DNA from 2 places in the Mycobacterium sp. E342 genome. Region 1 is predicted to be linked to the other one. Evidence: riboswitches for the same ligand, from Rfam matches in the RefSeq annotation. Region 1 holds a riboswitch; the other holds the start of a gene.
The links. A riboswitch is a leader RNA that binds a small molecule or an ion and turns the genes downstream of it on or off. The one in region 1 is predicted to bind thiamine pyrophosphate.

Region 1 (6,883 bases):
AGCCCGGGTAGCGATAGGTGACCCCGGTGACCAGCAGGCTCAGGTCGATCCTGGTGGTCTGCCCGGCCAGGAAGCCCAGCGACGTGTAGCCCTCCAGGAACGGGTCCTCCGCGCGTCCCACGGCCTCCATCTGAAAGAAGTGGTCGGCCAGCGTGAACAGTGTCGCGCCGCCCTGTTCGGCGGCCTTCGCCGCGTCAGCCAGCGTGGGACCCAGCGCCGCGGGGTCGCCGGGTAGAAAGTCGATGAAGTGCACTGCCAATTCCATTTGCGTCAAGCCCCTTTCATTCGGTCAGGCGCTCGAGCAGCGTCAGCGCGTCGAGGATGACGCGACGCTCGCGTTCGGAATACCGCTCGTGGATGGCGCGCGCCAGCCACTCCTCCCGGACCTGCCGGTTGCTCTCGGCGCGTCGCCGGCCCGCCGGCGTCAGCGAAATCAGTTGCCGCCGACGGTCTTCCGGGTCGGGTGTGCGCTCGATGAGCCCCCGCTGCTCGAGGGCGGCCACTATCGTGGCCATGGACTGTGGACGTACCCGCTCCGCGGAGGCCAGGGCGCTCGCCGATGAGGCCCCTTCCTTCCAGAGCCGGTTCAGCACCGCGGTCTGTGACGGACTCAGGTCCCCGTCGGTGGCGAGTTCCTTCAGCCGGCGTCGGAGCCGGCTGAAGACCACCCGCAGGTCGCGAGCCGCCGCGGCTGCCGATTCGCTGATCCCGTCCACCACACCAGCCTAAAATAGACAGTCGAAACTGTCCAGTCTGGGCTGTCTAATTGCGGCCGAGGAGCTGCAACGCGGCGTCGACCGCCAGCGCCGCCACGTTCAGGGTCTTGGACCGCAGATCGTGTCGCGCCCCGGCGATCTCGACGACGGCCGTCGTGCCGGAAACCAGCGCGGCGGCGGCGCGCAGCTCGTCGGGCGTGCCGAAGGGGTCCGACGTCCCGTGCGTGAACACCGTCGGAACCCTGATGTCGGGCAGGTGTTCGGTGCGGGCGCGCTCCGGCTTCCCCGGCGGATGCACGGGGTAGGAGAACAGCGTCAGCAGGTCGACGGGCGCTTCGCGGGCCGCCACCACCATGGAAGTCTGCCGCCCGCCGTAGGAGTGCCCGCCGGCGATCAGCGGACCGTCGGCCAGGCCGCGGCACAGCGTGATCGCCTCGACGATCCCCGCGCGGTCGGTGGCCGCCGAGCCGGACGGTGGTCCGGTGGGCCGGCGTCGCCGGTAGGGCAGGTTGTACCGGACCGCCAGCCAGCCGTGGCGCGCCCATTCGTCGCAAACCTGTTGCAGCAACGGCGAATCCCGGTTGCCGCCGGCGCCATGCGTCAGCACCACCACTCCGGCGGGCGGGCCGTCGGGTTCGTGCGCCACGCCGGCGATCTGGTCCAGGTTCATGACAACAACCGAAAGAGCGGGGAGACGGGGCCGTGGCCGTGGCCCAGCGGGTAGGAGGCGCGCAAACATTCGGTGACCCAACGCTTCCCGAAGCCGACGGCGTCGGGAACGGAGTACCCGTGCGCCAACGCGCACGCCACGGCCGTGGCCAGCGTGTCGCCGCCGCCGTGGTCATTGCCGCCGGGCAAGCGCTCCGAGTCGAACTCGTGGAACCGTGTGCCGTCATAGAGCAGGTCGCAGCTGCGGTCGGACGACCGGAGGTGGCCGCCCTTGACCAGCACCCAGCGCGGTCCCAGCGCGTGCAGCGCCTTGGCGGCCGCCCGCTGCGACTCCGCGTCCAGGACGTCGATGCCCACCAGCAGCCGCACCTCGTCGAGGTTCGGAGTCACCAGCGTGGCCAATGGGAACAGTTGGTCGCGAAGGGAATCCAACGCGGCCACCTCCAGCAGCGCGTCGCCGTGCATGGATGCGCACACCGGGTCGACGACGAGCGGAAGCGTCAACTCCAGCCGGCGCCAGGTGGCCGCGACGGCGCCGATGATGGCCGACGACGCCAGCATCCCGGTCTTGGCGGCCTGGACGCCGATGTCGGTGACCACCGCTTCGATCTGGGCCGCGACGACGTCGCCGGGCACCTCATGAAAACCCTTGACCCCCAACGTGTTCTGCACGGTTACCGCGGAGACCGCCACGCAGGCGTGCACGCCCAGCAGCGCCATGGTGCGCAGATCGGCCTGAATGCCGGCGCCGCCGCCCGAATCGGACCCGGCGATGGTCAGCACCCGCAGCGGCGTGGTGCCCGGCGCCGGCAGCGGCAGAACTGGGAGCGGCTGGCTCACTGGGTGATCGGCAGGTACACCCGGTTGCCGTGCTCGGCGAACTCCTGCGACTTCTCCTGCATGGCGGCTTCGATCGCTTCCTCACTGTCGAGGCCGTGCTCGGCGGCGTAGTCGCGGACGTCCTGGGTGATCCGCATGGAGCAGAACTTGGGCCCGCACATCGAGCAGAAGTGCGCCGTCTTGGCGGGTTCGGCCGGCAGCGTCTCGTCGTGGAATTCCCGTGCGGTGTCGGGATCCAGCGACAACGCGAACTGGTCGTTCCAGCGGAACTCGAACCGCGCCGTGCTCAACGCGTCGTCGCGCTCCTGCGCGCGCGGATGCCCCTTGGCCAGGTCGGCGGAGTGGGCGGCGATCTTGTAGGCGATCACCCCGTCCTTGACGTCCTTGCGATCCGGCAGCCCCAGGTGCTCCTTGGGCGTCACGTAGCACAGCATCGCCGTGCCCGCCTGGGCGATGATCGCCGCGCCGATCGCCGACGTGATGTGGTCGTAGGCCGGTGCGATGTCGGTGGCCAGCGGGCCCAGCGTGTAGAACGGCGCCTCCTCGCAGAGCTCCTCTTCGAGCCGCACGTTCTCGACGATCTTGTGAATCGGGACGTGGCCCGGCCCCTCGATCATCACCTGCGCGCCACGGGATTTCGCGATCTTGGTCAGCTCGCCCAGGGTGCGCAGCTCGGCGAACTGCGCGGCGTCGTTGGCGTCGGCGATCGAGCCCGGCCGCAGGCCGTCACCGAGCGAGAAGGTGACGTCGTAGCGGGCGAAGATGTCGCACAGCTCCTCGAAGTTGGTGTAGAGGAACGACTCCCGGTGATGCGCCAGGCACCACGCCGCCATGATGGACCCGCCGCGGGACACGATGCCGGTCACCCGCTTGGCGGTCAGCGGCACGTACCGCAGCAGCACGCCGGCGTGCACGGTCATGTAGTCCACGCCCTGCTCGCACTGCTCGATCACGGTGTCGCGGTAGATCTCCCACGTCAGTTCCGTCGGGTCCCCCTTGACCTTTTCCAGCGCCTGGTAGATGGGCACCGTGCCGACGGGCACCGGGGAGTTGCGCAGGATCCACTCGCGCGTCTCGTGGATGTTCTTGCCGGTGGACAGGTCCATGATGGTGTCGGCGCCCCAGCGGGTGGCCCACACCATCTTGTCGACCTCCTCGGCGATCGACGACGTCACCGCCGAGTTGCCGATGTTGGCGTTCACCTTCACCGCGAAGGCCTTGCCGATGATCATCGGCTCGCTCTCAGGGTGGTTGTGGTTGGCCGGGATCACCGCGCGCCCGCGGGCGACCTCGTCGCGCACCAGCTCGGCGGGCATGTCCTCACGGGCGGCGATGTACGCCATCTCGGCGGTGATCTCGCCGGCCCGGGCCCGCTGCAGCTGGGTGCCGCGGTCGCGGACCACGCCGGGCCGCGGCGGCAGCCCGGCCGTCAGGTCGATGACCGCGTCCGCGTCGGTGTAGGGGCCGGAGGTGTCGTACAGGTCGAAGTGGTCCCCGGTGGACAGGTGCACGCGCCGGAACGGAACCCTCAGGCGGGCACCGGCGCCGGGCGCCTCCACCTCGCGATAGGCCTTGCTGCTGCCCGCGATGGGTCCCGTGGTGACGGAAGCCTCGACGGTTTGGGAAAGGACGACGGTTTTTTCCAAGGTCATTTCTTCATCTCCCTACGCCGGCATTACCCGGTCAGGTTCGTACGGTCGACGGCCCCGAGCCGTCCTCTCAGCGCATTGGAGTGCGCTCCCGCGTTGTGGATGGTCCGCACGCGACGTTACCCCCACCCCGGACCGCCTGGCATGTGGACGGGCCTTTTGGCCAGGGCGGTAGCCGGTGGTATCCCCCGAGTGCGAGGATGCAAACGTGCAGGAGCAAGGGGCGACGCCGGCCGGGCCCGAAGGCCAACAGCCGAGCCCGGTCGAGGCGGTCGCCCGGTATCTCAACGTGGGGACCTTCCGCTTCTGGTTCATCGGTGAGCGCTGGGAGTGGTCCGACGAGGTGGCCAGGATGCACGGCTACGAACCGGGCACCGTGGAGCCGACGACGAAGTTGTTGCTGTCGCACAAGCACCCCGACGACCGCGCGCACGTTCAGGAGGTGCTCGACTACGCCCTGCAGTCGGCGGAGTCGTTCTCCAGCCGGCACCGGTTCATCGACACGGCCGGCAAGGTGCACGACGCGATCGTCGTCGCCGACCGCATGCACGACGAGTCGGGCGCGGTGGTGGGCACCGCGGGGTATTACATCGACCTCGCCGACACCTTCGACGAGGCCCGGCAGGAGGTGCTCGACGAGGCGCTCCCGGACCTGTTCGAAAGCCGCGCGGCCATCGAACAGGCCAAGGGCGTGCTGATGTACGTCTACCGGGTCAGCGCCGAGCAGGCGTTTCGGGTGCTGCAATGGCGGTCGCAGGAGACCAACGTCAAGCTGCGGGCGCTGGCCAGGCAACTGCTCGCCGAGGTGGCAACCCTGGACGGTTCGACCGCCGCCCTGCAGAGTCAGTTCGATCACCTGCTGCTCACGGTGCACGAACGGGTATCCGCCGAGTCCGCTGGGTAACCAGCGGAATACGTGCGTACGGCAGCCCGCAAACCGTTAGTGTTCCTAGACGCTCGGGGCGGCGGATGCCGCACATCCCGACGAGCGGCGAAAGGGATCGAAGGTGTTGGCGGTCGAACACGAGGCACTCGAGGACGCTGTGGTCGTGCGCGTTGCTGGCGGTGTCGACTCCAGTACCGTCGATGAGGTAGCCGCTCACCTGACCGCCGCGCTCAAGCTCGCCGAGACCCACCCGGCCCGGCTGGTCGTGGTCGACCTGCAGGCGGTCGACTTCTTCGGCAGCGCGGCGTTGAACGCCGTGCTCGAGTGTCACGACGCGGGGAAGGAAGTCGGAACGGCGGTCCGCCTGGTCGCGGACCACGACCAAGTGCTCCGCCCGATCGAGGTGACCGAACTCGATCGCATCTTCGACATCTACCCCACGCTTTCCGAGGCTCTGCAACACAAGCGAAGGCAATGACCCCGGCGCTGCCGGCCGATTTGGCGGCTGCGGTCGATTTGGGCGGCGAGATGGGCCGCCGGTTCGCCGAATTCGACTGGGACGCCCATCCATTGGGCTCGCCGCGGGACTGGCCGGCCGAGGTGCGGGTCGCGGTGGCCGTCGCTTTGACCTCGCGGTTCCCCATCGTGCTCTGGCTGGGGCCCCGCGATCTGTTTCTGATGTACAACGACGCCTACGCCCAGATCCTGGCGGACAAGCATCCGGCCGCCCTGGGCTGCCCGGCGCGGCAGGTGTGGTGGGAGATCTGGCCCCAGATCTCGCCGATGCTGACCAGCGTGATCGACACCGGCGTCGCGACCTGGTCCGACGACCTGATGTTGCCGCTGATGACCGGCGGCCGGTCGCAGGAGCGGTACTTCACCTTCACCTACAGCCCGATCATCGGTGGCGAGGGCGCGGTGACCGCCGTCTTCTGCGCGGTGATCGAAACGACCGACCGGGTGCTGAGCGAGCGGCGCCTGCACCTGCTCAACTCCGTGGCGACCGCCGTGATGGACGCACACACCATCGACGACGCGGTCGATAGCGCCGTCGCCGTCTGCGGCGCGCAGCCCCTGGACCTGCCCTTCATCGCCGTGTACGTGGCGGACGGGTCGGGCGGCAGCACGCTGCGCGGGGCCACCCCTGCGATCGCCGCGATGCTGCCCGGTTCGCTGGCGCGGCTCACGGGCGGCGACGAGACCCCACGCGACCGGGCGGCGCGCGTGATCGACCGGCTCGAGGACGTAATCCCGGGCATCACCGAGCTTTTCGGCGAGGCGTGTCCCCGCCAGGCGCTGGTATCGCCGCTCGGGGAGGCCGCGGGCGGCGGGGCATTGGTGATCGGTCTCAGTCCGCGGCGGCCCCTCGATGCGATGTATCGCGGCTTCTGCCAGCTGCTCGCCGATCAGCTGTCCGCGGCGTTCGCCTCCGCAGTCTCCTACGACCAGCAACGGCAGCGGGCCGACGCGCTCGCCGAACTGGACGCGGCGAAGACGGCGTTTTTGACCAACGTCAGCCACGAGTTCCGCACCCCGCTGACGCTGCTGCTCGGCCCGCTCGACGACGCGCTGTCCGACGCGGAACCGGGCAGCGCGCTGGCGGATCGGCTTGGCACGGCTGGCCGCAACGCGCGGCGGCTGCAGCGCCTGGTCGACTCGTTGCTCGACTTCTCCCGGATCGAGGCGGGCCGGGCGAACGCGAAGCTGGCGTGTACCGATGTCGGGGCGCTGACCGCCCACATCGCGTCGTCCTTCACCGAGCTCTGCCACCGGGCGGGACTCGAGCTCGTCATGGACTGCGCGCCCGTGCTCGCCGACGTCGACCCGGGCATGTGGGAGACGATCATCCTCAACCTGCTGTCGAACGCGGTGAAATACACACTGCGGGGCTCGATTTCGGTCGAGGTGCGCGCCGAATCGGGCTATAGCGTGGTCACCATGCGCGACACCGGGGTGGGGATCGCCGCCGAGGACCTGGGCCACCTGTTCGACCGCTTCTACCGGGCCGACAACTTCCGCGGCCGCAGCGTCGAGGGCACCGGGATCGGGCTTTCGCTGGTGCGCGGGCTCGTCGAGCTGCACGGCGGAACCGTAAGCATCGCCAGCGAATTGGACCGCGGGAC
Region 2 (5,868 bases), on a different contig from region 1:
CCCGTCGGATGTCAACACGCTCGCGGCGTCGCTGTCGAAGGGCTACGGGCTGAACAACTGCACTCCCCAGAACATCACCATCGGCGAGCTGGCCTCGCTGACGTGCGCGCAGAGCCCCGACCCGAGCGGTCCGGTCCAGGCCAAGTACATCCTGTTCAACAACGCCGACAACCTGGCCGGCTCGTTCAAGGCGAGCATCAAAGACGACGTGCTGGGCGCGTGCGGCGACAGCGGCCAGTCCCCCACCAACTGGCACCAGGGCAGCAACAGCAGCAACGCCGGGCAGGTGGCGTGTGGGACGTATCAGAACGCTGCCGAGATCATCTGGACCACGGACTCGAAGAACATCTTGAGCTACATCCGCGGGTCCAACACCGACGACGCGGCGCTGTACCAGTGGTGGCGGGCCAACGGCTGACGTTCTTAGTTGGGGGGCAACGGGTTTCTGCATCACCCATCCAACAACCGCAGGGAGTCAACGAAATGTCACATCTCACCACCGCGCTGCGGGCCGTGTCGGCCGCGGTCTTCACCGCCGGCCTGGCCCTGGCGGGCAGCGCACCCGCCCTCGCCGAACCCAACACCGGCAGCGCCGCCGACATGAACACGCTCGCCGCCAACCTCTCGAAGGGCTACGGCCTCAACAACTGTAAGCCGCAGGAGTTGACCGAATCCGGCGAACTGGCCGAGCTGCTGTGCGGGCAGAGCCCCGATCCCAGCGGACCGGGCTCCGGTGTCTACGCCCTCTTCTCCAACGGCACGAACCTGGCCTCCGCGTTCAGTTCCACCATCAAGGACGTGTCGCTGGCCGCGTGCGGGGACGCCGGGCAGTCACCGGGGACGTGGAAGCAGAACGGCCAGACAGGCGGGCAGATCGCCTGCGGCACCTACAAGAACTACGCGACGTTGACCTGGACGACCGACGCCAAGAACGTGCTGGGCCACCTCACCTCGGCCAACTCGGACGTCAACGCGCTCTACCAGTGGTGGCGCACGAACGGCTGACCCGTCAGCACAGCTCGGCCACCAGTTCGGCGATGGCGCGCATGCCGGCCGCGTTCGGGTGCAACGGCGCCGCCCGGCCCGGCAGCGGCACACCGGGTCTGGTGGTCCAGGGGGCGGCCGACCACGCGTGGTGATCCCGGCTGGCCGCCGCGCCGCGGACCACGTCGCAGCCGGTCGCGCTCGCCGCGTCAGCGGTGAGCCGTTCCAGCGTCGCGGCCACGTGGCGACCGAGGTCGGCGTCCGCGTCCGAAAGCGGGGCGGCCGGCGTGCCCGCGGGCGGCAGGACGGTCAGGTAGTCGACGAAGAAGACCCGGGCCCGCGGGGCGCGTTCGCGTGCCGCGTGACCGACCGAGCACAGCGATTCGAAGACCGCATCGAGGGCCCGATTCCGCGCATCGGGGTCCAGCAGCTCGGCAATGCGCCCGCGCAGCAGCGGTAGCCGCCGGAACGGGCGCGGCAGGGCAGCGGCCATCAACAGCGGGATGTAGCCGACGTCGTTGCCGCCGATGGTGATCGTCACCAGGGATTCCGAGCCGTTGAGGGCGGTGATCTGGGGCGGCGCGCCGCGCTGGCGGTCGGCGAGCACGTGGGCGGTGGTCGCGCCGGAAAAGGTGACGTCTACCAGTTCGAGGCCGCAGCGCTGCGCAACCAGATGCGGATAGTTGCGCGCCGACCGGCCCGAGCCCCAGGGCGCGCTCGCGGCGCGGGGCCGGATGCCGGGACCGGCCGCCATCGAACTTCCCAGCGCCACATACCGTTTCATCGGTCGGGACTGGATGCCTGGGCCCAGAAACGTTTGGGGATCCGCCCGGCCCGGCGGGCCAGATAGCCGGCGGTGACGGCGGCGGCCATCGCGGCCGCCATCGCCGGCGGATCGGCGGCCCGGGTCACCGCGGTGGCCAAAAGCACGGCGTCGCAGCCCAGTTCCATCGCCAGCGCGGCGTCACTGGCGGTGCCGATGCCGGCGTCGAGCACCACCGGGACCCCGGCCCGGGCGACGATCATCTCGATGTTGTGCGGGTTGGTGATGCCCAGGCCGGTGCCGATCGGCGAACCCAGCGGCATGACCGCCGCGCATCCGGCGTCTTCGAGCCGGCGCGCCAACACCGGGTCGTCATTGGTGTAGGGCAGCACGACGAACCCGTCGTCGACCAGTTGCTCTGCCGCCCGGACCAATTCGACCGCATCGGGCAACAGCGTGCGTTCGTCGGCGATGACCTCCAGCTTGACCCAGTTGGTGTTCAGCGCCTCGCGGGCCAGTTGCGCGGTGAGCACGGCCTCGGCCGCGCTGCGGCACCCCGCGGTGTTGGGCAGCGGCATGATGCCGAGCCGGTTGAGCAGGTCCAACAGTCCGGTCCCGCCCTCGGCGTCGACGCGCCGCATCGCGACGGTGGTCAACTCGGTGCCCGAGGCGACCAGCGCCTCTTGTAGCGCGGCCAGGCTGCTCGCTCCCCCGGTGCCCATGATGAGGCGGGAGGCGAAGCTGCGATCGCCGATCGTGAGCTTTGAGTCAGCCACCCTGCACCGCCGTCACCACCTCGAGTCGAGCGCCATCGAAAAGTGTTGTCGTCCAACTGGACCGGGGCAGCACGGCATCGCCCATCGCCACCGCGACACCCCGGTCGGGGTAACCCAGCGACTTCAGCAGCGCGGCCACCGTGGTCTGCTCGTCGATCTCGACCTTCCGCTCGTTCACCACGACGATCATGAGCGAACTCCGACGGGGGCCAGTTGGGAGATGATTTCTTCCGCGGTCCACGGCGCCAGCAGGAACCCGGACCGGCCGTGTCCGCCGGCGACCAGGGTTCGCTCGTCGAGGCGCCGCACCAGCGGCAGGTTGTCGGGTGTCATCGGGCGCAGGCCGGCGGCGCACTCGGCCAGCTCGTACTCGCCCAACGCCGGCAACACCGCACACGCGTCGTCGAGCAGGTCGCGCACTCCGGAGACGACGGGGGCGGTGTCGCGCCCGTGCTCGTATTGGGTGGCCCCGACCACCACCCCGTCGGCGCGCGGAACCAGGTAGACCTGCCGCCCGCGCACGCGGGCGCGGATGACGCGCTGCGGCACCGGCATACACCCGCGCCGCCAGCGCAGTCGCAGCACCTCCCCCTTGACCGGGCGCACGGGCAGGCCCGGCCACAACCTGGGGGCGTCGATGCCGTTGGCGATCACCACCGCGTCGCCGTCGACCGTTAGGTCGTGCGCCGGCGCCGCCCAGCGCACCCCGAGCCGCTCGCACTCCGCCGAGAGGGCTTGCAGCACCGCGCGGTTGTCCACCGCCAGCTCGGTGGGCGCTCGAAAGCCGTGCCGGATGCCCTGGGCCAGCAGCGGTTCCAGCTCCCTGGCGGCCGACTCCCAGACCACCGGGTGCCCTTGCTCGGACAGCCAGTCGGCGACGGTGCGCAGGTCCGCGACGTCGGCCCGGTCGACGGCCACCACCAGCGATTCCCGGGCGGTGACCACCTGCGGCGGCAGGCCGTCGAGGAAGCCCTCGCGCCACAGCCGCAGCGACTCGCATCCCAGCCGCAGCAGTCGTTCCTCACCGGGCCAGCCCTCGCTGTGCGGGGCCAGCATGCCGCCGGCCACCCAGGACGCGCCCTGGTCGGCGGTGCGGTGCACGCGCACCGACCACCCGGCCTGCGCGGCGCGGCGCGCCACCGCCAGCCCGATGACGCCGCCGCCGATGACAGCCAACGACCCATGATCTGTCGGCATCCCTGGCCTCCCTTCGCCGGCATGACCCGGATCAGGTGTGACGGTAAGGGCAGGCGTGCCCACTCTCAGACCCCGTTCCCGGGACTCCCGTGTCTCACTGAGTTCTTCGGCTCCCACGCTAGCGCGCTAGCGTCGCGGTGTGCATCAGCGAGTTAGGCGGCTGGCAGCCGCGCGCCTGTATTTGTGCACCGACGCGCGCCGGGAGCGTGGCGACCTGGCCCGGTTCGCCGACGCCGCCCTGGCCGGCGGGGTCGACATCATCCAGCTGCGCGACAAGGGTTCGCCCGGTGAGCAGCGGTTCGGGCCGCTCGAGGCGCGCGAGGAGCTGGCCGCGTGCGAAATCCTGGCCGACGCGGCCCGACGGCACGGCGCCCTGTTCGCGGTCAACGACCGGGCGGACATCGCCCGCGCGGCCGGCGCCGACGTGCTGCACCTCGGGCAGGGCGACCTGCCGCTGGACGTCGCGCGCGGGATCGTCGGCCCGGACACGCTGCTCGGCCTGTCCAGCCACGACACCGACCAGGCCGCCGCGGCGGCCACCGGCGAGGCCGACTACTTCTGCGTCGGCCCGTGCTGGCCCACCCCGACCAAACCGGGCCGCGAGGCGCCGGGCCTGGGGCTGGTGCGGGCCGCCGCCCGGCTCGGCACCGAGAAACCGTGGTTCGCGATCGGCGGGATCGACGAGCAGCGGCTGCCGGAGGTGCTCGCGGCCGGTGCCCGCCGCATCGTCGTCGTGCGCGCGATCACCGCGGCCGCCGACCCTCGGACCGCCGCACAACGGCTCAGCTCAGCGCTTGCAGCAGCGAGTTGATCCGGGGATGCATGGGCGTCTCGTCGGCGTCACCCGGCACGCACCAGACGAAGACGCCGGCCTCGATCTCGAACGTGCGGGGCAGATGCCGCCGCCGCTCGTCGGCGTGATCCAGCGGCACCAGCGCCGTGGCCGTGCGCAGCCGGTGCCAGCTCGCCGCGAAGCCGGGATGCAAGGGCAGCCCGGCCACCTCGTCCTCGGCGACCCAGCGCATCTCGGAGCTCTCCCCGTTGGGCACGGTGTGCAGCAACTCGGGCGCGTCGGCGACGACCGTGGTGTACGTCCAGCGCGCGCCGCCGAGGCCCGCGACGTCGGCGGTGACCAGCGTCGACCGGACGGTCACCAGCTCGCCCGCCAGCCCGGCCTCCTCATGGGCCTCGCGGACCGCGGTCTCCTCCGGCGTCTCGTGGCTGTCGCGGGCACCGCCCGGCAGGCCCCACGTGCCGCCCTGATGGCTCCACACCGCGCGATGCTGCAGCAGCACCGCGGGGGTGCCGTCCGGCCGGGGGGCCCGCAGCAGCAGACCGGCCGCACCGAAGCGGCCCCAGTACGGGGTGCCGCTGCTGGAAACCACCCAACCGTCGCCGTCGCCGTGCACGGGTTCAGGATATGCGCGTGATCGCCTGGTCAATCGGTCTGCCTCCACCCATCAGGCGGAACATTCTCTTAGAATTCGCTTATAGAGTTTCGTGCAGCGTTCCAGTGGCCGCGAAAGATGAGGGCTGATCACACGTGACGGTTGAGCTGGCGCACCCGTCGACAGAGCCGCAGGGGTCGCGGTCGCCGGCCGAGCCAGCCCATCCGCGCTGGTGGTTCATCTCCACCACGCCGGGCCGGATCCTGACCATCGGCATCGTCCTGGCGGTGCTCGGCGGCATCTGCGCGTTCGCCACCTCGACCACCATCAACCACCGGCAGCAGGTGCTGACCACGGTGCTCAACCACACCGAGCCGCTGTCGTTCGCCGCCGGACGGCTGTACACCACCCTGTCGGTGGCCGACGCGGCGGCGGCCACGGCGTTCATCGCCGAAGCCGAGCCGCCGCCCGTTCGGCAGCGCTACGAGCAGGCCATCACCGATGCGGCGGTGGCGGTGACCACCAGGATGACCGGCGCGGGGATCTGCGTCGACGCGGTGGTTTCCGCGTCCACCCGCTCCGACGTGGCCTGATACAGCTGCGCGGCGTCCGGCAGGATGGTCGATTGCATCAGGCCCGAGGCCTCCGACAGATACGACGACCCGACCGGGTTGCCCTCCCGGTTGTTGGTCCGCGCGATCTCGATCAGGCCGGTGTAGACGGCCAGTTCGGCGTTGATCCGGCCCAGCAGTTGCACCAG

Region 2: it holds a riboswitch for thiamine pyrophosphate, as region 1 does, so the genes downstream of both, thiO (glycine oxidase ThiO) here and thiC (phosphomethylpyrimidine synthase ThiC) in region 1, are expected to answer to the same signal.

The regions. Positions count from the first base shown of each region.
Region 1 covers NZ_LZJM01000336.1:1,527-8,409, forward strand. Annotated here, with positions in the region: gene A5692_RS27235 (LLM class F420-dependent oxidoreductase) at 1-265, opposite strand, end outside; gene A5692_RS27240 (MarR family winged helix-turn-helix transcriptional regulator) at 282-716, opposite strand; gene A5692_RS27245 (alpha/beta family hydrolase) at 763-1,386, opposite strand; gene thiD (bifunctional hydroxymethylpyrimidine kinase/phosphomethylpyrimidine kinase) at 1,383-2,225, opposite strand; gene thiC (phosphomethylpyrimidine synthase ThiC) at 2,222-3,877, opposite strand; TPP riboswitch at 3,870-3,979, opposite strand; gene A5692_RS27260 (PAS and ANTAR domain-containing protein) at 4,164-4,778, shown strand; gene A5692_RS27265 (STAS domain-containing protein) at 4,882-5,238, shown strand; gene A5692_RS27270 (SpoIIE family protein phosphatase) at 5,235-6,883, shown strand, end outside.
Region 2 covers NZ_LZJM01000208.1:107-5,974, reverse strand. Annotated here, with positions in the region: gene A5692_RS15740 (serine/threonine protein kinase) at 1-418, shown strand, start outside; gene A5692_RS15735 (serine/threonine protein kinase) at 484-1,005, shown strand; gene A5692_RS15730 (SGNH/GDSL hydrolase family protein) at 1,010-1,768, opposite strand; gene A5692_RS15725 (thiazole synthase) at 1,765-2,523, opposite strand; gene thiS (sulfur carrier protein ThiS) at 2,516-2,713, opposite strand; gene thiO (glycine oxidase ThiO) at 2,710-3,720, opposite strand; TPP riboswitch at 3,712-3,821, opposite strand; gene thiE (thiamine phosphate synthase) at 3,860-4,531, shown strand; gene A5692_RS15705 (NUDIX hydrolase) at 4,503-5,129, opposite strand; partial or broken gene glnX (protein kinase G-activating protein GlnX) at 5,264-5,644, shown strand; partial or broken gene A5692_RS15695 (hypothetical protein) at 5,590-5,868, opposite strand, start outside.